Linked DNA regions of Desulfatibacillum aliphaticivorans DSM 15576. The protein of the gene in region 1 interacts with the protein of each later gene in a pairwise test. Links are inferred from orthologs where the notes say so. Each region holds a gene or a part of one and is shown in the gene's direction. Other genes may lie near its edges. The genes, in order: uvrB and uvrA.

Region 1 (14,856 bases):
ATGAGCATTACAATCGGATAAACGCTAAATAATTTGAATTAATAAATTAAACAGAGGGGAAAAAGCCGAAAGTGCCAGACCCGACATATATTATCGGAATCGACTTGGGAACCACCAACAGCGTGGTATCCTACGTCCCAGTCAATACGGAAGAGGGAAAGCATCCGGATATCCGCTTGTTCAAGGTTCCTCAACTGACGGCGCCGGGCGCCATGGAAGAGAGGGAAACCCTGCCGTCATTCGTTCTTTTGCCGGGAGCCCATGACGTACCTGCGGACGGCCTCAAACTGCCGTGGAACGAAAACTCCAATCGCGCCGTGGGCGCTTTCGCCCGGGACCGGGGCGCTGAAATTCCCCATCGTCTCATATCCTCGTCTAAAAGCTGGTTGTGTCAGACCGGGGTGGGGCGGAACAATCCCATCCTGCCTTGGGGATCCAGGGATCAGGACTTGGAAAAGATGTCTCCGGTGCAGGCCAGCGCCGCCATCCTATCTCATATTCGGGACGCCTGGAATCATGTGATGGCCAAGGACGATTCTTCCCTGAGGCTGGAAAACCAGGAGATATTCCTTACCGTGCCTGCGTCCTTTGACGCCGTGGCCCGGGAGTTGACCGTTCAGGCCGCTAAAATCGCCGGCCTGGAAGCCACCTTGCTGGAAGAGCCCCAGGCCGCGTTTTATTCCTGGATTTGGGCCAGTTCCGGCAAATGGCGCGATCAGGTGAATGTGGGCGATCTCGTCCTGGTCTGCGACCTTGGCGGAGGCACCACGGACTTCAGCCTCATCCATGTGAAAGAGGAAGAAGGCGATCTCGTCCTGGAGCGCGTTGCCGTCGGCGATCATCTGCTGGTGGGCGGCGATAACATGGACCTTACCCTGGCTCACTTGGTGGCCGGCAAAGTCGGCAAGTCCGGTAAAAAGTTGGACGCCTGGCAAATGCGCGGTTTGTGGCAGACCTGCCGCAGCGCCAAGGAAGGCTTGCTTTCCGGCCATGGGCCTGAGTCCGTACCCATCAGCATCCTCGGAAGAGGCAGCGGCCTTATCGCCGGAACCATCCGTTCCGAACTGATCAACCAGGAAGTCCGGGAAATCCTGACCAACGGCTTTTTTCCGGTTGTTCCCAAGGACGCCATGCCGGCGACCCAGGGCAGGGCGGGCATGCGGGAAGGCGGCCTGGTTTACGCTTCGGACCCGGCTATCAGCAAGCATCTGGCCGGTTTTCTTTCCCGGTCCGGCGAGAAAATGCCCACTGCCGTGTTGTTCAACGGCGGGGTCATGAAATCCACCCATTTCCGCTCCCGCGTTCTGGATCTTTTAAACTCCTGGTCCGGCGGAGAGAGCGCCGGCGTGCGTGAGTTGGCAGGCGCCAACTTCGACCTGGCCGTGGCCAGAGGCGCCGCGTATTACGGCCTGGCGCGCAAAGGCGGCGCCGTTCGCATCCGGGGCGGCCTGGGAAAATCCTATTATATCGGCGTGGAAGCGGCCATGCCCGCCGTGCCCGGCATGCCCATCCCCATGAAAGCCCTGTGCGTGGCGCCTTTCGGCATGGAAGAGGGAACCGAGGCCGACCTGACGGAAGAGGAATTCGGTTTGATCGTGGGCGAGTCCGTCCGGTTTGAGTTCCTGGGCTCCTCCGTGCGCCATAACGATAATGTGGGGACCGTGGTGGACGACTGGGAGCAGGATATCGAGCCCATCACCCTGGTGGAAACCGTCCTGGAAGACGACGACAAAGGCGCGGTCCTGCCCGTTCGCATTCACGTGAATGTCACGGAAGTCGGCACCCTGGAGCTTTGGTGCGTCTCCACATTGGACGACCGCCGGTGGAAGCTGGAATTTGACGTACGCGAAAAGGAAGACTTTGAGGCTTAAAGCCTGTAATGGGTTTGGCCGGGGAGACGAATAGCTTTGGATATAAACGAAGACCAGATCATAGTAGGCATTGACCTGGGAACCACTAACTCCGCTTTGTCCTACGTGGACCTGACCGGAAAAAACACGGCATCCAAGATCAAGATGTTCCGCACGCCCCAGGTGTTTGCGCCCGGGGAGCTGGCGCGTCTGTCCGTGTTGCCTTCCTTTTTGTATTTGCCCGGCCAGTACGACGTGGACCGGGAAAACTTGAAGCTCCCTTGGAAGGACGAGGAAATAGGCATCGTAGGAACCTTCGCCCGCGAGCAAGGCTCCAAAGTGCCCGGAAGGCTGGTTTCGTCCGCCAAAAGCTGGCTGTGCCATTCCAAGGTGGATCGCACCGCGCCCATTCTCCCTTGGAACGCGGACAAGGAAGTCCAAAAGGTTTCTCCTGTCTTTGCCAGCGGATCCTATCTTAAGCATTTGCGCATCGCCTGGAACCATCAGGCCAAAGGCGTGGACGAAAAATTCCTGGAAAGCCAGTTCGTCATCATTACCGTTCCCGCGTCTTTCGACGAAGTGGCCAGGGATTTCACCATGGAAGCGGCCCGAACTGCGGGCATCGGCGAAGTCACCTTATTGGAAGAACCCCTGGCGGCCTTTTACTCCTGGCTCGTATTCCACGAAAACGACTGGGAAAACTACGTCAAGCCCGGAGAATTGATCCTGGCGGTTGACGTGGGCGGCGGCACCACGGACTTCACGCTCATCACCTTGCGGGAGGTTGACGGCAGTCCTCGGTTTGAGCGCATAGCCGTTGGCGACCATCTTATTTTGGGCGGCGATAACATGGACCTGGCCCTGGCCCGCAAGACCGAAGCCAGCTTCAAAAAAGCCCCCTCCCAATCTTTGAACGCCAACCGCTGGCAGGCCTTGTGCCACCAGTGCAGGCAGGCCAAAGAAGCCATTTTGGGCGGCGAGGTGGACAAAAAGACCGTCACCCTCATGGGCGAAGGCCGCGGTCTCATTGCCAACACCCTGTCTGCAACCCTCACCCGCGATCAGGTGGAGGAAACCATCCTGGACGGATTTTTTCCCGTAGTGGATTCCGATTCCCAGGCGCCCACGGCCCGCAAAGGCGGCATTACCGAGTTCGGCCTGCCCTACGAGCAGGACCCGGCGGTCACCCGTCATATGTGCAAATTTCTGGAGCGCCACGCCCAAAGCGTCAAGGACATGCTGGGCAAGGAAGTTCCGTTCCCGGATCTATTGCTCTTCAATGGCGGCAGCCTGAAACCTGAAGTAATTCAGACGCGTATACGGGAAGGTGTAAAGTACTGGTTTAAATCCGACCGCCTGCCCGGAGTCCTGGAAAACCCCGACCTGGACCTGGCGGTGGCGCGGGGCGCCGCCTATTACGGCCTCGTAAAATCCGGCCTGGGCGTCAAAGTCGGCAGCGGCAGCGCCAGGGGCTATTATTTGGAGGTTTCGGGCGCCGAAGGCCAAAACGGCAAAGGCAAGGCCTTATGCCTCTTAGAGCGCGGCGTGGAAGAAGGCACGCGCATCAACCTGTCCCAGCGCCAGTTCCAGGTCTTGGCCAACCAGCCCGTCAGCTTTCAGGTGTACAGCTCCAGCTACCGCAGCGGAGACAAGGCCGGAGACATCATAGACATCGACGATACCCTGACTCTTCTGCCCCCCATCAACACGGTCATCCAATTCGGTAAAAAGGGCGCGCAAACCCAGATTCCCGTGGAGATTGAAGCCCATTACACCGAAGTGGGAACCCTGAGCCTGTGGTGCAAGTCCGTGAACACGGACCATAAATGGCGGCTGCAGTTTCAGATTCGCAAGCAGGAAGCCGCTCCCCAGGTGGAGGACGCCCAGGTCTTTGAAGAATCCGTGGTGGAAGAGGTCTTTTCCAAAGTCGATGAAGTTTTCGGTAAGAAAAAAGGCGAATTGCCGCCCGAACGCCTGCCCAATGTGATTGCGGAAATCGTGGAATTGCCCCGGGAAAAATGGCCCTTATCCTTGGTGCGCCGCATTGCCGACGATCTCTTGAAAAAGCAGCAGACCGGCCGGGCTCACGGCGCGGATTACGAAGCTCGCTGGCTTAATCTCATGGGCTTTTGTCTGCGACCCGGCTTCGGCGACGCCCTGGACGAACACCGCATGCGCACCTTGTGGAGTTTTTACAAAAAAGGCCCCGTGCATCCCAAGAATCCCCAGGTTATGCTGGAATGGTGGGTCTTGTGGCGCAGGGCGGCGGGCGGCCTGACTCCCGGCCAGCAACGGCAGGTGTTCCAGGACCTCATGCCCCAGATGAAAAACGCGAAGGCCGGAAAACTAAAAATTCCGCCCCAGCAAAAGCTGGAAATGTGGATGCTTCTGGCCAACCTGGAACGCCTGCACATCAAGGACAAGCTGGAATGCGCCAAGCTGCTCATGGAGGAGTTGCATCCCAAAAAGGCCAAGCCTCAGCAATGGTGGTCCCTTTCCAGGCTCGGCTCGCGGGAATTGCTGTACGGCCCCCTGGATCGCGTTGTATACTCTAAGGACGCAACCGCCTGGATCAACACAATCCTGGAAACCGAGTGGAAAAATCCCAAGCCGGTGTGTCAGGCTTTGGCCCATCTTGCCAGGATGACGGGCGATATTAAACGGGATATTGAAGAAACGGATCGGGCCAAGGTCCTGGAATGGATGAAGAACAAGGGCGCGGCCAAATCCCTGACCAAAATGGTCGCCCAGGTGGTCGCCATGGATCGTCAGGAGGAGGATTCCATGTTCGGCGAGGCTCTTCCCGCTGGAATCGTACTGCGGGATTAACGAATTCGCCCTTAAACCGGAGAGAGCTATGCGCGTAGGATATGGATACGATGTGCACCGTCTGGTGGACGGCAGGCCCCTGGTTTTAGGCGGGGTGACTATCCCCTTTGATAAAGGACTCAAGGGTCATTCCGACGCCGACGTATTGCTTCACGCCGCATGTGACGCCTTGCTGGGCGCTGCCGGCCTGGGGGATATCGGCATGCATTTTCCGGATAAGGACCCAAAGTATAAAAACATCGCAAGCACGCGTCTGTTGGAGGAGACAGGCCGAAAAATTGCGCAAGAAGGTTATAAGATTGTTAATTTAGACGCCACCCTGGTGGCGGAGGCGCCGAAAATCGGCCCCTATAGACAGGAAATGGTTTCCGTGATAGCCAAATGCCTTGGCCTGGAAAACCGGCAGGTTAACGTCAAGGCCACCACCACCGAAGGCCTGGGAATAACAGGCAGAGGGGAGGGCATGGCGGCAACTTGCGTCGCCTGCCTGGAATAGCGGATCCAAAGGAGAAAAAAACAAAATGGCACTCACCCTGTACAACACCCTGACCCGGCAAAAAGAAACCTTTAAACCCCTTAAACCCGGGCATGTGAGCATGTACGTCTGCGGCCCCACGGTCTACGACTCCAGCCATATCGGACACGCCAGGTCAGCCGTGGTTTTCGATATTGTTTTCAGGTATCTGCAGGAATCGGGATACGAGGTGACCTACGTCCGGAACTTCACGGACGTGGACGATAAGATCATCAACCGGGCCAATGAAAGGGACATGGACTGCCAGGCCCTTTCCGAAATCTACATCGACGAGTTCCATCGCGATATGGACGCCCTGGCCGTGCTCAGGCCCACCCTGGAGCCCCGGGCTACTGAATTCATCAAGGAAATCATCGAGGTCACCTCCAAACTCGTGGAAAAAGGCCATGCCTACGTGGTGGACGGAGACGTGTATTTTGACGTCCGCTCCTTTGAATCCTACGGCAAGCTCTCCGGCCGCAAGCTGGAAGACATGGAAGCCGGCGCCCGGGTCAAAGTGGACAGCCGCAAAAAGGATCCCTTTGACTTCGCCCTGTGGAAAGCCAAAAAGCCCGGCGAGCCCGCCTGGGAAAGCCCCTGGGGAGAAGGCCGGCCCGGCTGGCATATCGAATGTTCGGCCATGAGTTGGTCCCGTCTGGGTGAAACCTTTGACATCCACGGCGGCGGCCAGGATCTCATTTTTCCCCATCACGAAAACGAAGTGGCCCAGTCAGAAGCGGCCTTTGGTCAGCAGTTCGTAAGATATTGGATGCACAACGGATTTGTGAACATCGACTCGGAAAAAATGTCCAAGTCCCTGAACAACTTTCTCACGGTCAAGGAAATCCTGGACCAGTTCCACCCCGAAGCCGTGCGCCTGTTCCTCCTGTCCAAACATTATCGCAGCCCCGTGGATTTTACCGAGCAGGCCATGAAGGAAGCGGCTTCCGGCCTGGATCGCGTCTACTCCTGCCTGCAACGAATCCTGGAAAGCGTAGGCGGCCTGGACGACGACTTCCAGATCAGCGGCCATTGGTCCCGTTTTTGCGCCTGCATGGACGATGATTTCAACACTGCCGGCGCCCTGGGCATCCTCTTCGAGGCTGTACGCGATGTAAACCGTTTACTGGACGGCGACCTCACAGGCGACGATCAGGTCCGGGCCACGGAAGCGGGGGCGGCCATCGTAAAGATGGGCGGCGTGCTTGGCATGTTCCAGGAAGATCCTGGCGCCTATTTTGAAGGCAAAAAGGAACAAGCCGCCCAGGACGGCGGATTCGATCCGGCCATGGTGGACGATTTGGTCGCCAAGCGCTCCCAGGCTCGTAAGGACAAGGATTGGGGTACGGCTGACGCCATCCGCGATCAGTTGACCGAAATGGGCGTGGCCATTGAAGACACCCCGGACGGCACCATCTGGAAAATGGCGTAGGGGCGCTGCTTGCCGCGCCCGTAATTGCCTGTTTAATAAATAGATTTTGTTGGGTTTCGCATGCTCAACCCAACCTTGTCGCTCCAAGCAAAGCCGTAGGTCGGGTTACGAAGTCCGGCTTTACGCTTCTCATAGGCGTAAACGCTGGCGGACTTCAAACCCGACAATAAATTTCCGTCATTCCTGCGAAGGCGGGATCTTTTAGCGTTTTCCCCGGGCTGAAATTTTCAGCCCTTTTTGCTTTTTCTGCACTAATTGGGATTTTAAAATAAATCCCGAAAGTCGAGTTTGTTCCAAATATGTCCGCCAAAAAAGCGGAGGCGTCCGCCCCGCCCAATCTGGAGGAATTCACTGAATTTCAGGTGGTCTCTCCTTTCGAACCCAAAGGGGATCAGCCCGCAGCCATAGAGTATCTGGCCAAAGGGGTTAACGAAGGCAAAAAGCACCAGGTGCTTTTGGGCGTCACCGGTTCGGGCAAGACTTTCACCATGGCCCACGTGGCCGCCCGATGCGGCAAGCCGGTCCTGGTTTTGGCGCCGAACAAAACCCTTGCAGCTCAGCTGTACAACGAATTCAAGCAGTTATTCCCTCACAATGCGGTGGAGTATTTCGTCTCCTATTACGACTATTACCAGCCTGAAGCCTATTTGCCCAACAGCGACACCTATATAGAAAAAGACTCCAAGATCAACGAAATGATCGACAAGCTCCGCCACGCCGCCACCGTGGCCGTGCTCACCCGGCGGGACGTGATCATCGTGGCCAGCGTGTCGTGCATCTACGGTCTGGGCGCGCCGGAAGATTACATCGCCATGCGCCTGGAGCTCACCGTGGGCATGGAGCTTTCCCGGGAAAAGCTGCTCAAGGATCTGGTGGCCATGCTCTATGAACGCAACGACATGGATTTTCACCGGGGCGTTTTTAGAGTGCGCGGGGATCGGGTGGAAATCTACCCGGCCTACTGGGACGATCAAGCCATCCGCATCGAGTTCTTCGGGGACGAGGTCGACTCCATCTCGGAGATCGACCCGCTCCGCGGCGTTGTGATGAAAAAACTGCAGCGTACCATGGTCTACCCGGCCAGCCATTACGTTACGTCCAAGGAAACCTTAAAGCGCGCCATGGGCGCCATCACGGAAGAGTTGAAGGTGCGGGTGGCCCACTTTCGGGACACAAACCAGTTGATCGAAGCTCAACGCATCCAGGAGCGCACGGACTACGATCTGGAGATGATGCACGAGCTGGGCTATTGCACGGGCATTGAAAATTACGCCCGCCATCTGACCGGCAGGAACGAAGGCGAGCCGCCGCCTACGCTTATCGACTTTTTTCCTGAAGACTTTCTTATGTTCATTGACGAAAGCCACATGGCTGTGCCCCAGGTGCGGGGAATGTTCCGGGGGGACCGGTCCCGCAAGGAAACTCTGGTCCAGTTCGGATTTCGCCTGCCGTCGGCTTTGGACAACCGCCCGCTTATGTTTGAGGAATTCGCCGAAAAGGTGAAACAAGTGGTGTACGTTTCCGCCACTCCGGCCGACTATGAACTGGAAGTGGCCGACGGCGCCATTGCTGAGCAGATCGTCCGGCCCACGGGCCTTATGGACCCGGAGATCATCGTCCGGCCCGCAACCAATCAGGTGGACGACCTTTTGGAGGAAATCCGCGTACGGGTGGAGAATAACGAAAGGGTGCTGATAACCACCCTGACCAAGCGCATGGCCGAAGACCTTTGCGACTACTACGAAGGCCTGGGCGTGGCCGTGCGGTATCTTCACTCCGATATCAAAACCATGGAGCGCATGGAAATCATCCGGGATCTCCGCCTGGGCGAATTCGACGTGCTGGTGGGCATCAACCTTTTGCGTGAGGGCCTGGACATCCCGGAAGTTTCCCTGGTGGCCATTCTGGACGCGGACAAGGAGGGCTTTCTCCGGTCCGCACGCTCCCTGATCCAGACCGTAGGCCGCGCCGCCCGTAACGTGAATGGCAAGGTCATCCTTTACGCCGACGCCATCACCCGCTCCATGAAAATGGCCATGGACGAAAGCCAGCGCCGCAGGGACCTTCAGGCCGCCTATAACGAGGCAAACGGCATTACTCCTGAAAGCATTAAAAAGGAGATCGGCTCCATTTTCGACTCCGTGTACGAGGCCGATTACGTCACCGTGGAAGCGGACAAAAAGGAAGCTCAGGAAGCCATCGAAAGCAAAGACCTGGACCGCCTCATCGCCATGCTGGAAAAGGAAATGCAGCAAGCCGCCAAGGAGCTTGCCTTTGAGCGCGCCGCCGAACTCCGCGACCAGATCAAGGATCTCAAACGCCAGGATTTGGGGATTTAAAGAAACGCCGTTTTATATGATGTTCCCGCTTTTCATTGAGTGAAACCTGGGTGGCATGGCGCCATTATCCTCTCTATCAAACTCCAATCCAATTCCTGCTTCCATCTTTGATCCCTTCTTTGTATAATTCCATGCAAGTTTTTCAAAAACTCAATCAAGAATTTTCACAAAGGAGGGGTTATGAGCACGTATATTAAGACGGAACAAAACGGAAAGTTCGCAGAGGTCGTCCTCAGCCGGCCCAAGGCTTTCAACTCCTTTCATTTGGAAATGATCACGGAACTGGCCCAGGAGCTTACCCGGCTTGCTGTTGATGATTCGGTTCGGGGCGTTTTGATCACCGGCGAAGGCAAGGCATTCTGCGCCGGAGGCGATCTTAGATGGGTTACGGAATTCGCCGAAAAGCCCGGCGCCTCATTCCATACCCTGGCCGCCCAATTTCATAACGCCATTGTGGAAATCAGGCGCATGGAAAAGCCGGTGGTTGCGGCCGTCAATGGGGTTGCAGCCGGAGGCGGATTTTCTCTCGCCCTGGCCTGCGACCTCCGCGTTATGGGAAAGTCCGCCGTGCTAAAACAGGCGTACACCTCCAGTGGGTTGTGTATAGACGGAGGCGGCACCTACACCTTGCCCAGGTTGGTGGGCATGGCTCGCGCTCTGGAAATCGCTGTCTTTGATGAGCCTATTTCCGCGGAAAAAGCCCTGGAATGGGGCTTGGCCACCAAAGTTGTGGAGGACGAGGCTGTGCTGCAGGAGGCGCGCGCCATGATGGGCGTTTTGTCAAAAAAATCCATGCATTCCATTGGCTTGTCCAAAAACCTCTTGAACGACGCTTTTAACAACACCCTGGAATACCAACTGGAGTTGGAGCGGCAGGGCCTCGGCGCCTGCGGCGATCATCCGGACGGCAGGGAAGGCCTGGCCGCCTTTGCGGAAAAGCGCAAGCCGGAATTTGGCAAATAGAGCTGCCTAAGAAATACAAAATGTCATAAACGCCGGCAGCCCGGGCCTTTTAAAATGCTGCGGCCGGAGTTGTCAGGCTCCACCTGGATTTGGCAGGGGATGCAGTCCTTCAAGGCCTGCACATGGGATATAACGCCGATGAGTTTGCCGTCCTGTTTTAAATTGCTCAGGGCGGATAGGGCGGTATCCAGGGTTTCATCGTCCAGGGTTCCAAAGCCTTCGTCCAAAAACAGGGAATCCACCCGGATGTTTTGGCTGGCCATGCCGGACAGGCCCAAAGCCAGGGCCAGGCTGACGATAAAGCTCTCGCCGCCGGACAGATTTTGCGTGGATCGCACCTCGCCCGCCTGATAATTGTCGATGACGTTCAAATCCAGAGGCTCGTTGGGATCCCTGATCAACAAGTAACGGTCGCTCATGGTTTGCAAATGCTTGTTGGCGTGGGAGACCATGATTTCAAAGGTCAGGCCCTGGGCGAAATTGCGGAATTTCTTTCCGTCGTTGGAGCCGATAAGATCGTGGAGCCTGCCCCATTTTTCGCATTCCTTTTTTTGCGCGTCAATTTCTTGTCGAAGGTTCTTGTATTTGTCTTCAAGTTTTTCGTGGGCGGAGAGCTCCTGAGTGATGGCGCCGATTTTCTCCTGGGCGGCCTTGGCCTTGTCGGATAATTCATCATTCTCGCCTTTAAGGCTTTCCATGTCCCGGTCCGTTTTGTTCAGGCTTTTTTCTTCCTGCAGGGTTTTGATTTGCTGCTCCAGCAGGGTTGCCAGGCGGATTTTCTCTTGGTTCAGGCCTTTCTTCAGGTCCTCCAGCCTTTTTAACTCGTCTTTGGATAAAAGGGCGGCGGCATAGGCTTTTTCATCATCAAATCCCGACGCCGACAGATTGGCTTGAAACGCGGCCCCAGCCTTTTCCAGCTTATTAGCGCCTTCTTCCAGACTTTTGGCAAGGTCTTGCAAACGGTCTTGCAGGGATTTTTTTTCGGATTCCAACTCAGCGCATTTTTTTTGGGCGGCTTCCAGCTTTATAGCCGCTTGCTTGACGGCTTGCGCCAGGGCCTTTTCCTCCTGATCCGGGTCTTTGTCTCCGAATATGGACCGGCGTTCCTTGCTTAACTGATCGAAGTCGGCCTTGCGTTCCGTTCTTTTCTGCGTGGCGGCTTCCAGTTCCTTTTGACCGGCTTCCAACAATGCCGCGAAGGATTTTAGACTGGCTTCCAAGCCGCTTAGTTCTTTGAAAAGCTCATCTTTCTCCTTCAGGCGCTTGTCATATTCCTTTAACCGGTTTTTCAGACTATCCAGGATGGTTTTTACGGATTTTGCGGAAATCTCGAACGATCCGTAAGGCGCTACGGCTTCATGCAGGTCTGATTGCGATTTATCCAAACGGAGCCCGGCCTGGGCCAAGTCCTCTTCTGAACGCGTTTGGTTTTCCAGGGCGCTTTCCCGTGCGTGCAGGGCGGATTCGGCCTTTTGGCGGAAGTCCGGGAGCTTTTTTTCAGCCTCATGGAATTTTTTCTCCAACTCCTCCACGGCGTCTTTCTTATGCCTGGCCTTGGAGATGATATCCAGGCAGGTTTTGTTTTCTTGATTACAGCGCTCTATATCTTCCATTACGGTAAGGGTGGCGTCTTTCAGGTCTGCGGGCAGTTCAAGGCTTTTCAATCCGTCCAGAATCTTGTCTTGTTCTTTTTCCAGGTCCGCTTTTAAGGCATTTAACCCGTTGTTTAGCTGCTGAATTTCCGATTCCAATAGGGAGTAATCCTGAGAGGCTTTTTGAATGCTCTGATTGATTTCATTCAGAATTTTCCGACTTTGCTCTAATTCCCGGCTTGTATCTTCCTTTTGGGGGACGTTGCCGACTGCATAGGGATGCTCCAAGGCGCCGCAAAGAGGGCAGGGGGCGCCGTCAGACAGCTTTTTCCGTTCCTTTTCCATGTCGTACACTTTACAAGCATCGAGATGTTTTTCCTCAGCATTGCAAACTAACGCTTCTTGGACGCTTCGTTTTTCTTTCAGACTTTCAATGGTTTTTGAGAGTTCCGGCAGTTTACCTTGGTTCGCTTGCAGAGTTTTTTTATCAATCAGGGTTTTCTTTTTCGCCTCATCAGCTCTGGCGCAGGTGGAGTTCAGGTTGGTCAGTTTTTCAAGGCGAAGGTTGAGGCTTGAGTTATTTTCCTTCCAATCTTCCCACGATTTACCCTGCAGAATTTTTTCCAATTCCTCTTTACGGGTTTTCAGGCTCTTTTCCGACTTTTCCAGTTGCAGTTTTTCGGATTCATATTGCTTATGCAATTTTTCGTGCTTGGTTTTGGCTTTGGAGGCCGCCGCCTTGGCTTGCGTCAGGCTTTTCTTTTTGCCGGCGTGATCATTGCTCGCCTCTTGAAAGCGCCCGGCAATCTGCTCAATGCCGGTAAGGCTTTTTCCCAAGGACTCGCAATCCTTGTTTTTCCGTATAAAGGCTTCTTTTTCGCTGAGTTTTTCCTTCGTGGCCTGGATTTGGCTGCGGGCAGCCGCAATTTCCTTTTCCTGCTTGCGAGTGGAATCCTTGCGCTCCAGCACCTTTTTTTCCGCTTGCTCCAGGTCCTCACCGGCGCTTTTAAGCCGGGTGTCCAGAGTCCGAACATCCTTGATGATCCTGGCTTCCTTTTCCTGATTCTCTTGGGTGGATTTAAGGGCCGCCGCAGCCGCGTCCTTGGCGGCGCTTCCATCCTTCAAGGCCTGCCGGTTATTTGTGAGCTTTTCTTCAAAGTCTGCTTGAACTTTACTCCCTTCCTCTTGGCGCTTTCTCAAGTCCTGGAGCTTGTCATAATCCGCTTCTAAATCGTGGGCTTGCCTGCCCGTCTTCAGCCTATCCAGGTCCGGCCTGGCCTGGGCTTGCTTCTCATCAAAGGCGGCTTGCTGTTGCTTCAAATTCTCCAAGCCCTTGGATAATTTGTCCAGATTTTCCAGCCAGGAGATTTTTTCCTGAACCTCTTTGGCTTGGGCCGAAACGGCTTCCACCTCCTTTTGTTTGATAATGCGGGTATTCTTGAGCTCCTGGATTTCCTCCGGGGAACGTAGGCGGATTTCCCCCAGCCGTTCTTCCAAGCGGTCCTTGGTTTCGTTTTCCGCCCGTTTCCGTTCATGCACCGCTATGGATATAGTGGTGTAAATATCCGTGCCGGTAATCTGTTCAAGCAGCCCGGATCGCTCGTCCGACTTTTCCTTTAAAAAAGCGGCGAAGTTGCCCTGGGCCAGCATTACGGAACGGGTGAACCGCTTGAAATTCATGCCCGTGGCTTCTTCCACGCAGGAGGCTGTCTTGCTGGGCTTGTTTTCGATAATCTCGCCTGAGTCCGCATATGCCAGTTCGTGTTTATAGCCTTGCAGATTGCCGTCGGGTTTATTCCGGGCCCGGCGCTGGCTCCAATGGCAGAGGTAATGGCCTGAATTGGCGCTGAATTCCACTTCGGAGAAGCATTCCCCGGTATGGCGGGTCATGATTTCGTTGGAAGAACCGGTGATGGAAGGCAGCCGGGGCGTCTGGCCGTACAGGGCCAGGCAGATAGCATCCAGAACGGTGGTTTTTCCCGATCCCGTGGGTCCGGAAATGGTAAAAATGCCCGAGGACGTGTAATCAACGGAATTGAAGTCTATTTCCCACTCACCCGGAAGGGAGTTTAAATTCTTAAATCGCAGCCGTAAAATCCGCATCCCAATCTCCTATTCCGCCCTGATGTCCTGCTCATGAATTGAGGCCAAAATTTCCTTAAAGGCGTCCATAAGCTCTTCGCGCTGAAGTTCAGGCACGGACCTGGCCTCCATACACCGGGTAAAAACCGCTTCTTCGGAAAGTTCGCTCAGGGTTTCCAAGGGCGTCTCCCGGCCCATGATCCGAGAGGCCATTCTGAGATCGTTCGTGCGAACCACTTCCATGCCGGTTCCCTCAATCAGGGATTTAACGTCTTCCAGCAGGATTCCTGCGCCGGTTTCGTCGGTGTATTCCAGTTCCAGCCAGGCCTGGCTGCCTTGCTCCTTCATATTTGTGACGGCCTGCATCAACTCGTCATGCCCGCCGCGGATTCGCTTTAACTCACGAAAGCAAGGCGTCGCCAGTTCCCGGACTTGGGGTTGGGTTCCTGTAAATTCCACTTCCAGGACCATTTTATTCTGTTCGGACTCTTTAAAGCTCATGGGCAGGGGCGAGCCTGAATACCGAAAATGATCCCGCCCCCCGACTGTTTGGGGAATGTGCAGATGGCCCAGGGCCAGATAGTCGATTTCCTCCGGAAAAATTTCCGGGCGGGCTTGGCCCAAACCGCCCACATACAACTCCCTGACCCCGTCCTCCTTTTCCGTGCGGCCTCCCGCCGTGAATAAATGCCCCATGGCGACAATGGGGACGGGTTGGTCCAAAGCGTCCCGGGCGGCCTTGGCGGCGCCGCACACCCGTTTGTAGTGCTCCTCGATTCCGGCAAGCATTTTTTGAGCTTTGTCGTCCATGGATTCTCCGGCTTCCGCCAAACGGACGTCCCGATCCCGGAGGTAGGGGACTGCGCAGACGATCAATTCCGGCCGGCTTTTATCATCATTCAAGACCAGCGCTTCGTTTGCAGGATCTTCATCGATCCCTCCCACAACATGGACGCTTTGGTAGCGAAGCAGGGTTTTAGGGGCGTCAAGAAAAGTCGGAGAGTCGTGATTGCCTGCGGTTATGACTACGTGGCGGCAGCCCGTCCGGGATATCTTTCCCAGAAACCGGTAATACAATTCCTGGGCCCGGTTGCTGGGCGTCCCGGTATCGAAAACGTCCCCGGAAACCAGCAAGGCTTCCGCTTGCCTTTCGCGGATGACTTCCAAAAGCCAGTCCAGAAATTGCTCGAATTCGTCGTACCGCTTTCTTCCGTAAAGAGAGCGGCCCAGGTGCCAGTCGGAAGTGTGGATCAGT
Region 2 (15,308 bases), on another replicon or contig:
TCCTGCAAATTCTGGCCAAACGAAGAAGAAGAAAAAGTCTGGCCGCCTATGCGGACGAACATCTGCTGCCGCGTCTGGCGCCCCTGGAGTCCCGAGCCCGGGCCGTGGTGCGGGCGGTGATGTTCATCAGCGCAGTCGCCTTGATGATTTTCGCCCTGGCCGGCCCGCAATGGGGCGAGCATTACCAGGAGGTCTCCCGTAAGGGGGTGGACATCATGGTGTGCGTGGACATCTCCAACAGCATGATGGTGGAGGACGCCCAGCCAAACCGTCTGGAACGAGCCAAACGCGAGGTGGCGGACCTGATTCGGGTGGCCACCGGCGATAGGCTGGGGCTGGTCGCTTTTTCCGGCGTGGCCTTCACCCAATGTCCGTTGACTCTGGATTACCAGGCCATTCAAATGTTTTTGGACCAATTGACCGTGGACCTGCTGCCCTTGCGATTCCAGGGCACCGACCTGGGCGCCGCCATTGAAATGGGCATGACCGCTTTTGATCCCAAGTCTTCCACGGATAAGGTCATCCTGCTCATCACAGACGGCGAAGACAACGAGGAGGCCGGGCTGAAAGCCGCTGAAAAAGCCTCTGACGAAGGCATTCGCATTTTCGTCCTCGGCATAGGAGATCCGGCCGGCGGCCCCGTGCCCAGCCTGGACGGCAGCGGCTTCGAAAAAGACGCCGACGGTAAAATAATCCTGTCCAAGCCGGACGAAAGCACGCTGCAGGCCATTGCCAATGAAACCGGCGGCGATTACATTAGGTCCGAGGCCGGGGATTTCGACCTGGATCAATTGTATTTCAACGGAATTAAAAAGAAAACCGAAGCCGAGATTCTAAAAACCGGCAAAATCACCATCCGGGAAGAGCGTTTTTTTATCTTCCTGATAGCAGCGTGGGCGCTGCTGTTGATTGAAGGGGTGCTCCGTGAAAGAATTCTTGATATCCGTGCTTAGCCTGTTTTTGTGCGCTTCCCTCGCCTGGGGCGCCGCCGACGGCGAGGCCCTGTTCAAGGAAGGGAAGTACAAGGATGCGGCCCAGGCCTTCGCCGACAAGGACATGGAAAATCCGCGGGACGTCCGCTGGCGCTACAACCGGGGCGTGGCCTCGTTCATGGCGGAAGACATGGAAGCCGCCCAGTCCGCCTTCGCCAGCGCCGCCGTACGCAGCGACGACCCTGAAATCCAGTTTCGGTCCGCCTACAACCTGGGCGCGACCATGATGAAAGGCGAGGACTATGAAAAGGCGGCCAAGGAATTCCAAAAAGCCCTGGCCCTGAATCCCCAGGACGAAGACGCCAAGGAGAACCTGAAGCTCGCCTTGTGGCGCCAGGCTCAGGTTCAGCAGCAACAGAATCAGGATCAGCAAGGAGATCAGCAGGGCGATCAGCAACAGCAGCAGGACGGCCAGCAGGGCGACCAAAACGGGCAAGGCCAAAACCAGGACTCCCAAAGCAAGGATAAACAGGACGGCAAGCAGCAGGGCGACCAGGATAAGCAGCAGTCGGGAGATCAGCAACAAAAAAACCAGGGCGAGAATCAGAAGCAAGGCCAGGAGCAGCAACAGCAACAATCTGAAAGCGCTCAGGGTCAACAGCAGGACCAGCAATCCGCCGCCCAGGCCGGTGACGAGGAAAAACAGGATCAGGCCGACCTGGACGGCCAAATGCAGGCCCTGAACAAGCCCGAGCAAGACGCCCAGGATCAGGACGGACAGACTGCAATGTCCTCCATGGAAAAAAAGATGGCCGACACCCTGCTGGACAATGTGAAGGAAAACAGGGTATTCAGACCGGATAACAAAAGCGCGATCATAAGCGACGACCGCGCCAATTCAGGGAAACGATGGTAAAAAAGCCTGCAGCCATGAAATCATTGAGGGAATACATAGCGGAAGCGTGTAAAATCATACCTATCGTGCTGATTCTCGCTTTCCTGCTGGCGCCCGGCTTGTGCATGGCGGACGTCTCCGTCTCCCTGGACGCCGCCCCGAACAGGGTGCAGACCGGGGACGTCTTTAACCTGACTGTCACGGTTTCCGGCTCAGGGTCCGCGGATGACATTCAACTTAGGGGAACCAACGGCCTTCAAGTGGGCAGGCCCGGCCAGTCGTCCCGGACGAGCATCGTCAACGGGCGGATCGACCGCAGCATTACCTACACCTATGGAATCAGCGCCCCTAAAACCGGAACCTACACCTTGGGGCCGGCCATCGTAACCATTGGCGGCAAGCAGTATAACAGCAACACCGTGCGGCTGACCGTGGACCCCTTGGGGGAAATCAAGGGCCGCGAGAACGACGCCATGTTTTTCACTGCGGAAGTCCTGCCCAAGCAGGCTTATGCAGGCCAGGACATTCTTTGCCGCGTCCGGTTTTATTGGAGCATCCCGTTGCGGGACATCCAGTTTGAGGGCTTTCCCGACATGGAAAATCTGGAGTTTGCCCAAATCGGAGACTCCCGCCAATTCCAAAAGACCGTTAACGGCAAGACCTTCAATGTGGCCGAACTGGTGCATCAGGTCATTCCCTCCGCAACCGGCGATTATGAAATTCCCCCCCTGGCCGTCAAAGCCGAGGTGATCAAATCCTCCGGCAGGCCCTCCCGTTTTCCCAGGGGCTTTTTTGACGATCAGTTTTTCGGCAACGAACAAGTCGTTAAAACCCGGGTGTTGTCGGAACCGGTTTCGTTTTCCGTCAAAGCATTGCCCACGGAAGGGGCGCCTGGCGGTTTCAACGGACTCATCGGCCGATTTTCCATCCAAGCGGACCTGGACCCCAAAGAGGTGAAAGCCGGGGACTCAGCCACCCTCACGGTAACGCTGTCAGGCAGGGGAAACGTGCAGTTGCTGCCGGACCTGGATTTGCCGCCTTTGCCCGGGGTGAAGGTGTACCCCAGCGATCCCCAATTGGAGGATAACCGCGACGGGCAAGGCCCCTTTGGAAAGAAAACCATGCAGTGGGCTTTGGTGCCCCAGGCCGAGGGCGACGTGGCCATTCCGGCTTTTTCCGTCCCCTATTTTGATGCCGCAAGCGGCAAGTACGAATACGCCAGAACCCGGGAGATGAACCTGCATGTTCTGCCCGGCGTCGTGCATGCGGCGCCAGCGCCGATCCAGGAAATGCAGGTGAACTCCGCTTCCAAGCATCGTGTGCAAATGCTCGGGGAGGATATCCTTAAAATTCAAGAAACTCCCAAGGCCGTGGCGCCGGGCATGGGCCAGACCATGCCTGTGTGGTTGGGCTTTCTGATCATGGTTTTTCCCTTCCTACCCTTGGCCGGCGCTTTGATTATTCGCAGCGGCGGCAAAAAACGCGCCGAACAGGCCGGGGCCAGGGCCTCGAAAAAGGCTTACGCGGCCTTTGCAAAATCCGTAAAGGACATGGGGCCTGATAAAAGCGTGGAAGCCTTCCGGGCTTTGCAGGAATATCTCGCCCTGCGCCTTGGGCTGGAGGCCGCAACCCTCACGTCTCACGAGGCGGAGGATAAAATGCTGGCCGCCGGCGTCGATCAGGAGTCCGCGTCCCGCTTGAAACAGGTTTTTTCCAGCCTGGAAACCTGCGTATTCAGCCAATGCGGCAGCCAGCTCAGTCAGGAAGTCAGACAAGAGCTTTTGGACGTCGTCAGGGCGGTGGATAAAAAGGTCAAGGTATGAAACGATTACTTGTCATAGCGGCTTTCATAGCATTGATGGCGCCGGCCCTGACCTGGGCGGGAGAGGCCGATCACGCCCTGTTTTACTCCGCCAACCAATCTTATAAGGAAGGCAATTTTCAGGACGCGGCGGCCCAGTATGAAGAAATGATTGCCAAGTCGCCGGTGGGCGGCGGCGTGTATTTTAACCTGGGCGCCGCGTTTTTAAAAATGGACCGGATCGGGCTGGCCATCCTCAATTATGAAAAAGCGAGGATTTTAACGCCCCGGGACCCGGACCTCCATTTCAACCTGGGGTTCGCCCAGGATAAAAGGCTGGATCAAATCGAACAGGAAAACGCATTTTTCATGTCCGATCTTGTGCGCCGTTTTACGGGCATGGAAATTTTTTGGATAGTGGCGGTTCTCAATTTCTTCTTGTGCTTCTTTTATATTGTGCGGCTGTTCAAACCCGCTGAGTGGAATTTTTACGTGGTCATGGCCGTGGGGCTTATCTGGCTGACGGCGGTTTTCTTTGGAATTGCAAAATGGTATGATGCCTCCCAGGATCATCGCGCGGTGGTGATCGCAGATAAGATAGACGTGCGGGCGGGCCCGGGAGAAAATGACACCTTGCTGTTCCAACTCCACGACGGCTCCCCCGTCGTTTTGGAAAGGCGGGAGGGCGATTGGAGCCTTGTCCGCTTTTCCCAGGAAAAACGGGGCTGGACCCCCAACAAAGGCATTGCGGCTATCCGGCCGCTGCGCAACGAGCCGGCCGGACGAAATACAGAGGCATAATTGAAAGAAGACAAGATAATCGTCAGGGGCGCCAGAGTTCACAACCTGAAAAACATCAATGTGGACATTCCCAAGAACCAACTGGTGGTCGTCACTGGCTTGTCAGGCTCGGGTAAATCCACCCTGGCTTTCGACACCCTATACGCCGAGGGGCAGCGCCGTTACGTGGAGTCCCTTTCCGCTTACGCCCGGCAGTTTTTGGAGCGCATGGACAAGCCGGACGTGGACACCATCGAAGGCCTTTCGCCGGCCATTGCCATTGAACAGAAAACCGGCTCCCACAATCCCCGAAGCACCGTGGGCACGGTCACGGAAATCTACGACTACCTGCGCCTGCTTTACGCCCGGGTGGGCCAGCCCCATTGCTACAAGTGCGGCCGCCCCATCACTTCCCAAAGCATCGACCAGATTATGGACCAGATCATGGAGCTTCCCGAAGGGACCAGAGCCATGATTCTGGCGCCCCTGGTTTCCGGCCAAAAAGGAACTTTTGAAAAGCTGTTCACCCAACTGACCAAGCAGGGCTTCGCCCGGGTGCAGGTGGACGGCGAGATCTACGAACTGGAAGAAATCCAGCCCCTGGAAAAAAACAAGAAGCACACCATATCCGTGGTGGTGGACCGCCTGGTCATCAAGGAAGGCGTGGAAAACCGGCTGGCCGACTCCGTGGAGCTGGCCCTCAGCCAGGGCGAGGGATTCGCCACCGTGCATCCCATCGGGGAGGATCCCATCCTGTTCTCCGAGCATTCCGCGTGCATCCAATGCAATATCAGCTACCCGGAATTCACCCCGGCCAGCTTTTCATTCAACTCGCCCCAGGGGGCCTGCCCCAAATGCGACGGCCTGGGCTCCACCATGGAATTCGATCCGGAACTGCTCATCCCCAACCACGAGCTCAGCCTGCGGGAAGGCGCCGTGGCGGTCTGGGCCAACCGCAGTTCCGTGCATTTTTTCGAGTTTTTGGACGCCCTCACCTCCAATTACGGGGTGGACATCTATACGCCTTACAAGGACCTGGACCCAAAGTTTAAAAAGGTCCTGATGAACGGTTCAAAAACGCCCATCAATTTCTACTTTGAACGCAAAGGGCAGCGCTACGTCTACACCAAGCCTTACGAGGGCCTGGTGCCCAACCTGATTCGAAGATACAGGGAAACCACCTCCCAGCAAATCCGGGAGGAGATCGAACGCTTCATGGCCTTTAAGCCCTGCAGCGACTGCAACGGGGCCAGGCTCAAGTTGGAAAGCCGCAATGTGCGGGTGGGCGATCAGGCGATTTTTGAAGTCACGGCCCTTTCCGTAAAAAAGGCCCTGGTCTTTTTTCGGGACCTGAAAATGGGCAAAAGGGACCAGGACATATCCCGCCGCATCCTCAAGGAAATCAACGAGCGCCTGGGATTTTTGGCCAACGTGGGCCTGGACTACCTGACCTTGGACCGCACCGCCGCCACCCTTTCAGGCGGCGAGGCCCAGCGCATCCGCCTAGCCACCCAGATCGGCTCCAAGCTCACCGGCGTCCTGTACGTCCTGGACGAACCCAGCATCGGCCTGCATCAGCGCGACAACATGCGCTTATTGGACACCCTGTGCCATATGCGCGACATCGGCAATACGGTCCTGGTTGTGGAGCACGACGCCGACACCATGCTGGCGGCGGATCACATCATCGATATGGGGCCGGGCGCCGGCATGCGCGGCGGCGAAGTGGTTTTTTCCGGCAATGCAGAAGAGCTGCTTAAAGACGACTGCCTGACCGGCCAGTATCTTTCCGGAAAAAAGCGCATTGAGCTGCCCGAATCCCGCAGAGCCCCCAAAAACGGCAAACTGGTCATCCGGGGCGCCAACGCAAACAACCTGAAGAACATTGACGTGGAATTCCCCCTGTCCCGGCTCATTTGCGTCACCGGCGTTTCCGGCTCGGGCAAGTCCACCCTGGTCATCGAAACCCTTTACAAAGGCCTGACCCAGCACCTTAACCGGACCCGCATCCAGGCCGGAGAGCATAGGGAAATGGAAGGCCTGCACCTGGTGGACAAGGTCATTCACATTGACCAGTCGCCCATCGGCAGGACCCCGCGGTCCAACCCCGCCACCTACACCGGGGTGTTCACCCATATCCGGGAGCTTTTTTCCAAAACCCAGGACTCCCGCGTGCGCGGCTATAAGCCCGGCCGTTTTTCCTTTAACGTAAAAGGCGGAAGGTGCGAAGCCTGCGCCGGCGACGGCATCATAAAAATCGAAATGCACTTTCTGCCCGACGTGTATGTGGCCTGCGACGTCTGCCACGGCAAACGCTATAACCGGGAAACCCTGGAAATCCTGTACAAGGGAAAGAACATCACCCAGGTGCTGGACATGACCGTAAACCAGGCCCGGGAGTTTTTCGACAAGATCGGCAGCATCCGCACCAAGCTCCAGACCCTCATTGACGTGGGCCTGGGTTACATCAAAATGGGGCAGGCGGCCACCACCCTGTCCGGCGGCGAGGCCCAACGCATCAAGCTGGCAAGGGAGCTTTCCAAACGCGGAACGGGCCGGACCATATATATTCTGGACGAGCCCACCACCGGCCTGCACTTCGCCGACATCCAAAAATTGTTAAATGTCTTGAATCGTCTGGTGGATAACGGAAACACCGTAGTGGTCATTGAGCACAACCTGGACGTGATCAAGTCCGCCGACCATGTCATCGACCTGGGGCCCGAAGGCGGCGATAACGGCGGCTTCATTGTGGGCGTGGGTACGCCTGAAGAACTGGCCGCCAATCCCCGATCCTTTACCGGCCAGTTTTTGGATAACATCCTCAAAGCGGAAAAATTATAGTACAATAATATAAGGAAACACTTTTCATAGCTATACGCGTTCCGTAAATCCAAACAAAAGGAGCAAGTTACTATGAATGATAATACAACAGATTTGGAGAAAATGACCAAATCCAAATTGTATAAAGTTGCCGGCACATGTGCGCAATTTGTAACTCAGTTAGCGCATCATAGAGCGATGAATTCGTTCAGAAAGAATGGAATCACGATCAAATGCCCTTTCTGGATCACTATTTTTAACAACAGTATCGATATGGCCGTCCTAAACTGGCTTCACTTGTTCGGTTCCGACAGTGATGAATTGCATTGGAAAAAAAATGTATGTGAAGTGGATTCTTTCAGAGGACAGCTACTTGGACACATTGCCATGTCGCAAGAAGATTGGGAAAATTATTGGAATGAGACAAAAGGATATCGGGATAAAACGGTTGCACATATTGACTCTGTTCCCCATGTCCATGTGCCCGATATGAGTGTCGCTATCAAGGCAGCAGATTTTTATTATCAATGGATTTTTGAGGTGATTAAAAGGGATTATCCAAATGTGTCGTTCGATTATTGGCCTGTTGATCTCAATGATTATCTTAAGCTAAAAATTCAAGCTGTGAAAGAGTTGCTTGAAAAGATTGGTTTTGATGCCGCTTTGGTAGATACTAATTGAGTTGATGATAAGAGGAGTAGTGAGTCGATTATCACCTGACGCCTATGCTCCCAAGAGCTCTTGATCAACAAAAGTGATACAAGCGTAAGCCGTATCAGTTTTTACCCGTCTGACCAAGGCGATAGGGGCGCAAGGGCGCCCCTGCTAAGAAAGATAAATGACGCAAGCGTCCGCAATGGCTTTTGCGGACACCTGTTCTGCTATTTTAATCTTCCAGCTCTTCTTCGTCGTCAAACTCGTCGTACTCATAGTCCTCGTAATCCCTGCCTACAAGAACCGTGTCGATCACGCCGTCCAGCACGTAGAACTGGAGGTTGACGTCATAAAAGGAATAGGCGTCCTCCTCGCCCTCGTCGGTATCGATTTTTTCGATGTCGTCGGGCTCCATTTCCAGGACTTCCAGGGCTTCGTCAGGAGGAAGGCCGATGAGGTTGGCGTTGTTGTAGAAGAAGTTGGACGAGACGATGACGCTTTCCAGCAACCCGTCCTCAAAGTAGAATCGCGCGTCCTCGTCGCCCGGCATGCCGTAGGTTTCCCAGTCTTCATCCTCTTCCACCTCGTCAGGAATCGGAAACAGGGAAAACTTTGACGCGTACTTGTCCACCGGTTCGTTGAACACGAAAGGCCCGATGCCTTCCAGCGGAGTCCATTCATAAATGATTTGGCTGCTTCCCATAATGCCTCGCAAAGTTTGGGTTAGGCGATAAACTGACAGCGACCGTCAAACGGCCGAAGAATATTCCTTTTTATTCCCCAAATAAACCCATTTGTATGGGGGCGGGCTTTTTTTTGCGTTTAAAGGGCTTTTTCAGGTCTTTCATCTCCTCTTTAATGCGCGTGAGGAAAGGACTCGGTTGTTGGGAGACAACCTTGCCGAACATGCGTCGGCGCTTGGCGTAGGTCAGCCACAAGCGCCTCTGGGCGCGGGTGAGGGCCACATAGAAAAGGCGCAGTTCCTCTTCCGGGTCGGACTCCTTGCCTTCCCGGAAATAGGGGATCAATCCGTCTTCGCAGCCGGTTACGAACACCCCCCGGAACTCCAGCCCCTTGGCCGCGTGCATGGTCATGAGGGACACCCGGTCCGCCTCGGGCTCCAGGGTGTCGGCGTCGCTGGCCAGATTCACCATGTCGCAGAACCTGCCCAGATCGCCGTTAAAATCCTGGGCCATGTCCAAAATGCAGGCGCTGGCGGTGCGGCCGTTGCCGCTCCTGGTGTACAAGGGCTCCAGGGGAATGGTGTACATCAGGTGCTCCAGGGCTTCCGGAAGAATAGAGTCCAGGATTTTTTTCCTGGCCTCTGTAATGGTCTTCCAGACGCTGTGCAGCTTGATCTGCTGCGAGTTGGAAAGCCCGGGCAAAGGCAGCCTGCGGGCGACTTCCAGGGCTTCGATCAGGCTTTTCCCCTGGGACTCCCCCCAGGTGCGCAGAGTTTCGATAGTTTTATCCCCAATGCCCCGTTTGGGGAAGTTCATGATGCGCAAAAGGTCCAGGTCCGTCCCGGTTTGATTGACCAGCCGGATATAGGAAAGCAACTCCTCCACGCCCGGATGGTCCACCAGGCGCTTTTTATCCACTACCTGATAAGGGATGCCCGAACGGTCCAGGGCTTCCGTCAAAGGCGGAAGCTGGATGCGGGTGCGGAACAAAACCGCGAAGTCGCCGAAGCTCCAGTCTTCCGAGCCTGCGTCCATGTCGGTCCTCCCCGAATCCAGGGAAAAATGGCTGACCCCGCCCACCATGCTTTCCATGATATGCACAATGGCTTCGGATTCCGCGGCCGAGGTGGGCGTGTCGATTATCATGATTTGGTCCGCGCCCACGATGCCCGAATGCAGGCCGAAATCCTGTCCCGGGTCGCCCATGACCTGGCCGGCGACTTTCAGCACCGTTTCCGTGGAGCGGTAATTGGTGGAAAGCTCGATAACCCGCGCCTGGGGATAATCCTCCCCGAACCGGTTGAAAAAGCCCACGTCCGAGCCCCGAAAACCGTAAATAGCCTGATCCGGGTCTCCGATTACGGTCAGGTCGGCCTCCGGCGGGCAAAGTTGGCGCAGCAGCCGGTATTGCACGTGGTTGACGTCCTGGAACTCGTCCACGCACACATGGGGGAAGCGCTTTTGCAGGGATTCACGATACAGGGAGTCCGCCTCAATGGCCCGGACAGCCTTGTACATGAGATCGTCAAAATCCAATAGCTCCAGCCCGGAGATCATGGTCTGATAAGCCGCGTAAGCCTCCTGCATGGCCCCGGCCTTGTTTTCCAAATCCTTAAATTCCGCCGAGGAGGGGGAGTCCATTTGCTGTTTTGCCAAAGAGATATGCAGGGACGCCAGCTCCGGCTTGATTTTTTTAATCCCGGCTTCTTTCAAGGCCTTTTTGATATAAAAAAGCCGGTCCTTCTCGCCCAAAACGCTTATGGCGCGCCCTTCCGCCTCGGCCAACTCCCGCAGCAGGGTCAGGCAAAAGGCGTGAAAGGTGGCGACAAAAACCTTGCCGCCGTTTTCGCCCAGCATGTCTTCCAGCCGATGGGCCATTTCCCGGGCCGCCTGATTGGTGAACGTGATCGCCAGAATGGACTCGGGCGGCGCTCCGGATTTTTCAACCAATCGGGCGATCCGGTGGGTCAGGGTCCGGGTTTTTCCCGTGCCAGGTCCGGCCTTGATAAGCAGGGGCGAGCCTTCATGATTGACCGCGCTTTCCTGGACCGCATTCAGGGCGAAGGGCTTGGGCGCCGGTCTTTCCTTGGGCGTTTGATTGTGGACGGCCCGGGAAAGAAGCTCCCTGGGCTCCAGGTCGTTTTCCGTGGAAATTTCCTCTTCCGGTTCCTGTGGATATTCCTCAATTTCCTGAGGGGCGTCGAAAAGTCCGGCCTGCTCAATCGTCGGTTCATTGTCTACGGACTTTTTTTTTCCGGATTTTGCTTGTTTTTTCGGCTTGGGAATGTCGAACAAGGCCTGTTGCCCCAGCAGCCCCTCCCGTTCCTGGGCGTCAAAAACCGCCACGGTTCCGTATTCGCCGTCAAAGCCGCCCTTGAGGACGATGTTTCCGGATCGCATGCGGCTGACAGCCTCGGCCAGCAGGGGCAGGGGGGACTTCTCCAACTCCTCGGGCGTGGCGTCTTTGATAATGTAAAGCTCAGGCCCCACAGCCTTGAGGGTTTCGTCATACGCCGCCTTGACCTTTTTGCTGTTCGGCCCAACGCCCAGGATGTTGGATAAAATGTCCACCAAAGGAACCAGGCTGTGAAAGGGGTGGCGCCGCTCGGGCAGTTGGCCCTCCCCCCGATCCGCCAGGGCTTCCACACGATGCAAAACGCCCAGGGTCAGGGGCTTGCCGCAAACCGGGCACAGGCAGCCGTTCGCCAGGCTTTCAGGGGGCATCAGGCAAACGTTGCATTTGCGGTGCCCGTCCAGGTGGTATTTGCCTTCTTCCGGAAAAAACTCAATGGTGCCCAGAAAATCCTCGCCGGTTTTCAAAGCCCTGCTCATGGCGGGAAACGAAAGCTCCGTGCCGAACAGGTTGGCTTCCCTGGCCAGCTTGGAAGGCGAGTGGGCGTCGGAATTGGACACCAGGGTTCTGCCGTCCAGGTCCGAAACCCGCCAGTTCATGGGCGGGTCGGACGAAAGCCCGGTTTCCAGGGCGTAGATGTGGGGCGAAAGGTCTTCAAAGCATTCTTCAATGGAGTCAAAGCCGGATTTGGAGCCCAAAAGGGAGAACCACGGCGTCCAGATATGAGCCGGGATGAAAAGCCCGTCAGGATCGAACTCCAGCATGTATTCCAGCAGGATTTTTGCGTCCAGGCCCAGGATGGGCCTGCCGTCGGACTTGATGTTGCCGATGGAGTCCAGCTTTTCGTTAAACTTGGCGACTTTGTCCAGGTCCGGCATCAGGATGACGTTATGATTCTTTCTCGTGGCGTCTTTTTTTTTGTAGATGTTGCTGATTTCCGCACTGAGGATAAAACGCACCTCGCCCTTGCAGGATTCGGGAACCCGGGCGTTTATGGGCGCCGCCAATTCGGGCTTGAGCCTAAGTAGCCCCGGCTCGGCGGGCTCCAGCTTCTCCCGGATTTCCGCAAACCAGGCGGGATGGGTGAAATCCCCTGTCCCCACCACGGTCAGGCCTTTCAATTGCGCCCAATAATGCAGGTTTTCCAGGTTCAGGTCCCGGGCCGTCGCTCGGGAGTAGCAAGAGTGGATGTGCAAGTCAGCGGCGAATGGCATGAACGGAAATCCGATTTTGGGGTTATTTTCTTTGGCTCATAAAATCCTTGAGCGTGATTTTGTCATAGGATTTTGAGCCCAAATACTCCAGCATGACCATAAATTGCTCCGGCGGCATGAATCCCGGGCTGATCGCCAGGCCGGAGTTGGTGGACAAAGGCGCCAGACCGTCGTTGGAAAACCCGTTGGCCGGAAATCCTCTGACGTAAAATTTGGAGGCCATTTTTTTGGCGGCGTCGCTTTTTTCCGGATTCAGCCTGACGGATAAAAAATTGTCATTCAGGTATTTAACGACTTTAGGATCCTTGAAGGTGCTGGCGTCCATTTTTTTGCAGTAGCCGCACCAGTCCGTATAAAAATGCAGATAAACCAGTTTATCCCCGTTTTTTACGCTGTCCTGGGCCGCCTCCAAGGTGGTCCAGTTAATGGTGGAGGCGCTCAGGCCGGAACTTGCCATGGCAAGGCATAAGGCCAGAGCCAGAATAATGGTTTTCACTGGTTTCATGTCTTGTCTCCTTTAAATCCAGTCCAAAATAAGTGCAACCCCCAGCAGAAACATAACGCCTCCCGCCGTAGGCATAATAAAGCGCATGTATTTTTTGGCCTTGGCCAAAAACTCCAGCAACAGATTTACAAAAATCGCCAAAATCAAAAAGGGCGCCGCCAGCCCAATGGAATAGACCGCCAGCAATGCTCCGCCTCGCAGGGCCGTCTCCTGGTTGGCGGCCATCATGAGCACGCTCATTATAAACGGCCCCATGCACGGCGTCCAGCCCGCGCCAAAGGCCATTCCCACCATAAACATGCCTATCATGCTGGCGGGCCTCTCCGCGAAGTGAAAGCGCTTCTCAACGTCCAGGGCCTTGATGTGGAAAAGCCCCATGACATGCAGGGCCAGAATAATCACCACAATGCCGCCGGCGATCCGGATGGTCGCCATATGCTCCAGCAACAGGGCGCCCAAAGCCGAGGTGGTCATGCCAAAGGCCGTGAACACAAAGGAAAAGCCGGCGCAAAAAAGGACGGTGGATAAAATCAGACGTCTGCGGATTTTTTTCTGGGCGGCCTCAGGCTCCGGGTCGGGCGGACCATCTTCCAGGTCGTGGAAAACCAGGTCCTTGTGCGCCTTTCCACGGGGCCTGTCCACCAATTGGTCCAACGAAGCCCCCGCCAAAAAGGCGAAATAGGCAGGCACCAGGGGCAACACGCACGGGGAAAAAAACGAAAGCAGGCCCTGGAGCAGGGCGGCGAAGAAACTGACATCAGTTTGAAACATGGTTACGCTCTCAGAATCGGTCAGATGATATGGGGCGCAGCCTTTTGCCCCGGCCGGTTCCCTACCCAAGCTCCTCGCCGCGCTTTTTAGCGGCCAGCATGCCCTTGACAATAGCTTCCAGCACCTTGTTTTCATTGAAAACATTGAGAGCGGCAGCCGTTGTGCCTCCTTTGGAGGTTACTTTCTGCCGCAACAGGCCGGGCGCCTCGCCGGTTTCCTCCATCAGCAGGGCCGCGCCTTTGATGGTCTGGATAGCCATTTCAAGCGCTTTATCCTCAGGCAGACCCACTTCCACGCCTCCCTGAACCATGGCTTCGGCCAAATAAAATACGTAGGCCGGGCCCGAGCCGGAAAGGGCGGTTACGCCGTTGATGTCCTTTTCGTCAAACCACAAGGCCTTGCCCGCCGCGTCCATAATTGTCTGGGCGGTTTGGCGGTCTTCTTCAAGGGCGTATGCATTGGGCGCCATGCCGGCCATGCCCTGGCCCACCAAAGCCGGGGTGTTGGGCATCACCCGGACGATGGGCAGCCTGGATTTGGCTTCTTCGTCCAATCCGGCGTAAAGGATGCCTTCCATTTTTGCGCAGCCCACACCGGCGGCAATGGAAATGATCAGCTTGCGCCCTTCTCCGGGGAATTCGGGGGATGCAACCAGATTTTCCAGCACTTCGGGGAGAAATTGGGGTTTGACAGCCAGCACAACGGCGTTGGACTTGGCGAAAACCTGAGCGTTATCCTGCGTGGTTATAATGCCGAATTCCTTTTCCGCAAGTTCCAGGCGCTCCGCTGTAATGTCCGAGGCGATGATGTTTTTTGGGGGAAGAACCTCAGACTTGACCAATGCGCCGATTATGGCCCAGGCCATGTTTCCGGCCCCTATAAAGCCGATAGATAGGTTGTTATTCATGCTGGCGTCTGTTTCTCCTGTTCTTTGAAGTATTGCTATAAATAAACGTCCCTAAAGAGGTAAACACCCTTGCTCTCTTTGTCAATGATAATGGCTTTTTTCACAGCCCATACCCATTGACTTTTATGGAAAAGTTGTGGCAAAATTCCATTTATGGAAGACGTTTCTATTCAAGTAAAAGCCGGTTATAAAGTAACCCTGGTAGGCCTGATTGCCAACGTGGCGCTGGTTGGTCTTAAGCTGGCGCTGGGCGTGATGGGACGCAGCCAGGCTCTTATTGCAGATGCGGTTCACTCGGTATCCGATCTTTTTTCTGACTTTGTGGTTATTTTGGGCCTCCATTTCGGCCGAAAAACCGCCGACGATCGCCATCACTTCGGCCACGGCCGCCTGGAAACCATGGCCACTACAGTGGTCAGCGTCTTTCTTGCGGCGGCGGGCATTGGAATTGGAGTGGATGCCGGCCGGGCGATTTATTTTCACACCACCTGCCCTCCTTCCTGGATAGCCCTTATTGGCGCCGGCCTTTCCATCCTGGTTAAGGAGCTCCTTTACCGTTACACCGCTCACGTGGGTAATAAAATCAAGAGTAAGGTTGTCGTGGCAAACGCCTGGCACCACAGGTCCGACGCCTGGTCGTCCGTCGCGGTATTCGCGGGCGTGGCCGGCGCCCAGTTTAACCCGGACCTTGCCGTCCTTGACTCCTACGCAGCTCTCCTGGTTTCCTTTGTGGTCCTTATGGTGGGCGTTAAAATGTTTTGGGCTACCATTAAAGAACTGACCGACGCCGCCCCGGACCCTGACACCCTGGATAGAATCAACGGGTGCATTTGCGGCGTCCCGGGAGTTCAAAACGTGCATGACCTGAAAGTCCGCACCTCCGCCGACATGCTCCAAATGCAGGTCCACATTGTGGTGGACGGAGACCTGAGCGTCCGTCAGGGCCACAGCATCGCCAAAGAGGTGGAAAAATGCCTTTTTGACGAAATC

What was found.
Region 2: the proteins of uvrB (region 1) and uvrA interact in binary tests that used the Escherichia coli proteins (3 or more experiments, as listed by UniProt). The link is inferred for Desulfatibacillum aliphaticivorans DSM 15576 from one-to-one orthologs.

What each region holds. Positions count from the first base shown.
Region 1 is NZ_AUCT01000007.1:106,634-121,489, reverse strand. Bases 6,474-9,444 are described here. They hold uvrB (excinuclease ABC subunit UvrB), read left to right. Parts: upstream 6,474-6,924; coding sequence 6,925-8,964; downstream 8,965-9,444. Other genes in these bases: G491_RS0107945 (enoyl-CoA hydratase/isomerase family protein), read left to right, coding at 9,145-9,444; cysS (cysteine--tRNA ligase), read left to right, coding at 6,474-6,625. Outside these bases: G491_RS0107970 (Hsp70 family protein), read left to right, coding at 72-1,871; G491_RS0107965 (Hsp70 family protein), read left to right, coding at 1,908-4,679; ispF (2-C-methyl-D-erythritol 2,4-cyclodiphosphate synthase), read left to right, coding at 4,708-5,175; more of cysS, read left to right, coding at 5,201-6,473; more of G491_RS0107945, read left to right, coding at 9,445-9,927; G491_RS0107940 (SbcC/MukB-like Walker B domain-containing protein), read right to left, coding at 9,951-13,622; G491_RS0107935 (exonuclease SbcCD subunit D C-terminal domain-containing protein), read right to left, coding at 13,632-14,856. UniProt on the Escherichia coli protein: The UvrABC repair system catalyzes the recognition and processing of DNA lesions. A damage recognition complex composed of 2 UvrA and 2 UvrB subunits scans DNA for abnormalities.
Region 2 is NZ_AUCT01000009.1:17,072-32,379, forward strand. The notes cover bases 4,030-7,452. They hold uvrA (excinuclease ABC subunit UvrA), read left to right. Parts: upstream 4,030-4,429; coding sequence 4,430-7,252; downstream 7,253-7,452. Other genes in these bases: G491_RS0109945 (SH3 domain-containing protein), read left to right, coding at 4,030-4,429; G491_RS0109955 (hypothetical protein), read left to right, coding at 7,325-7,452. In the rest of the region: G491_RS30180 (vWA domain-containing protein), read left to right, coding at 1-953; G491_RS30185 (tetratricopeptide repeat protein), read left to right, coding at 925-1,848; G491_RS0109940 (BatD family protein), read left to right, coding at 1,863-3,650; more of G491_RS0109945, read left to right, coding at 3,647-4,029; more of G491_RS0109955, read left to right, coding at 7,453-7,912; G491_RS0109960 (hypothetical protein), read right to left, coding at 8,118-8,588; G491_RS0109965 (UvrD-helicase domain-containing protein), read right to left, coding at 8,659-12,135; G491_RS33670 (thioredoxin family protein), read right to left, coding at 12,158-12,640; G491_RS0109975 (cytochrome c biogenesis CcdA family protein), read right to left, coding at 12,653-13,411; proC (pyrroline-5-carboxylate reductase), read right to left, coding at 13,473-14,318; G491_RS30195 (cation diffusion facilitator family transporter), read left to right, coding at 14,472-15,308. UniProt on the Escherichia coli protein: The UvrABC repair system catalyzes the recognition and processing of DNA lesions. UvrA is an ATPase and a DNA-binding protein. A damage recognition complex composed of 2 UvrA and 2 UvrB subunits scans DNA for abnormalities.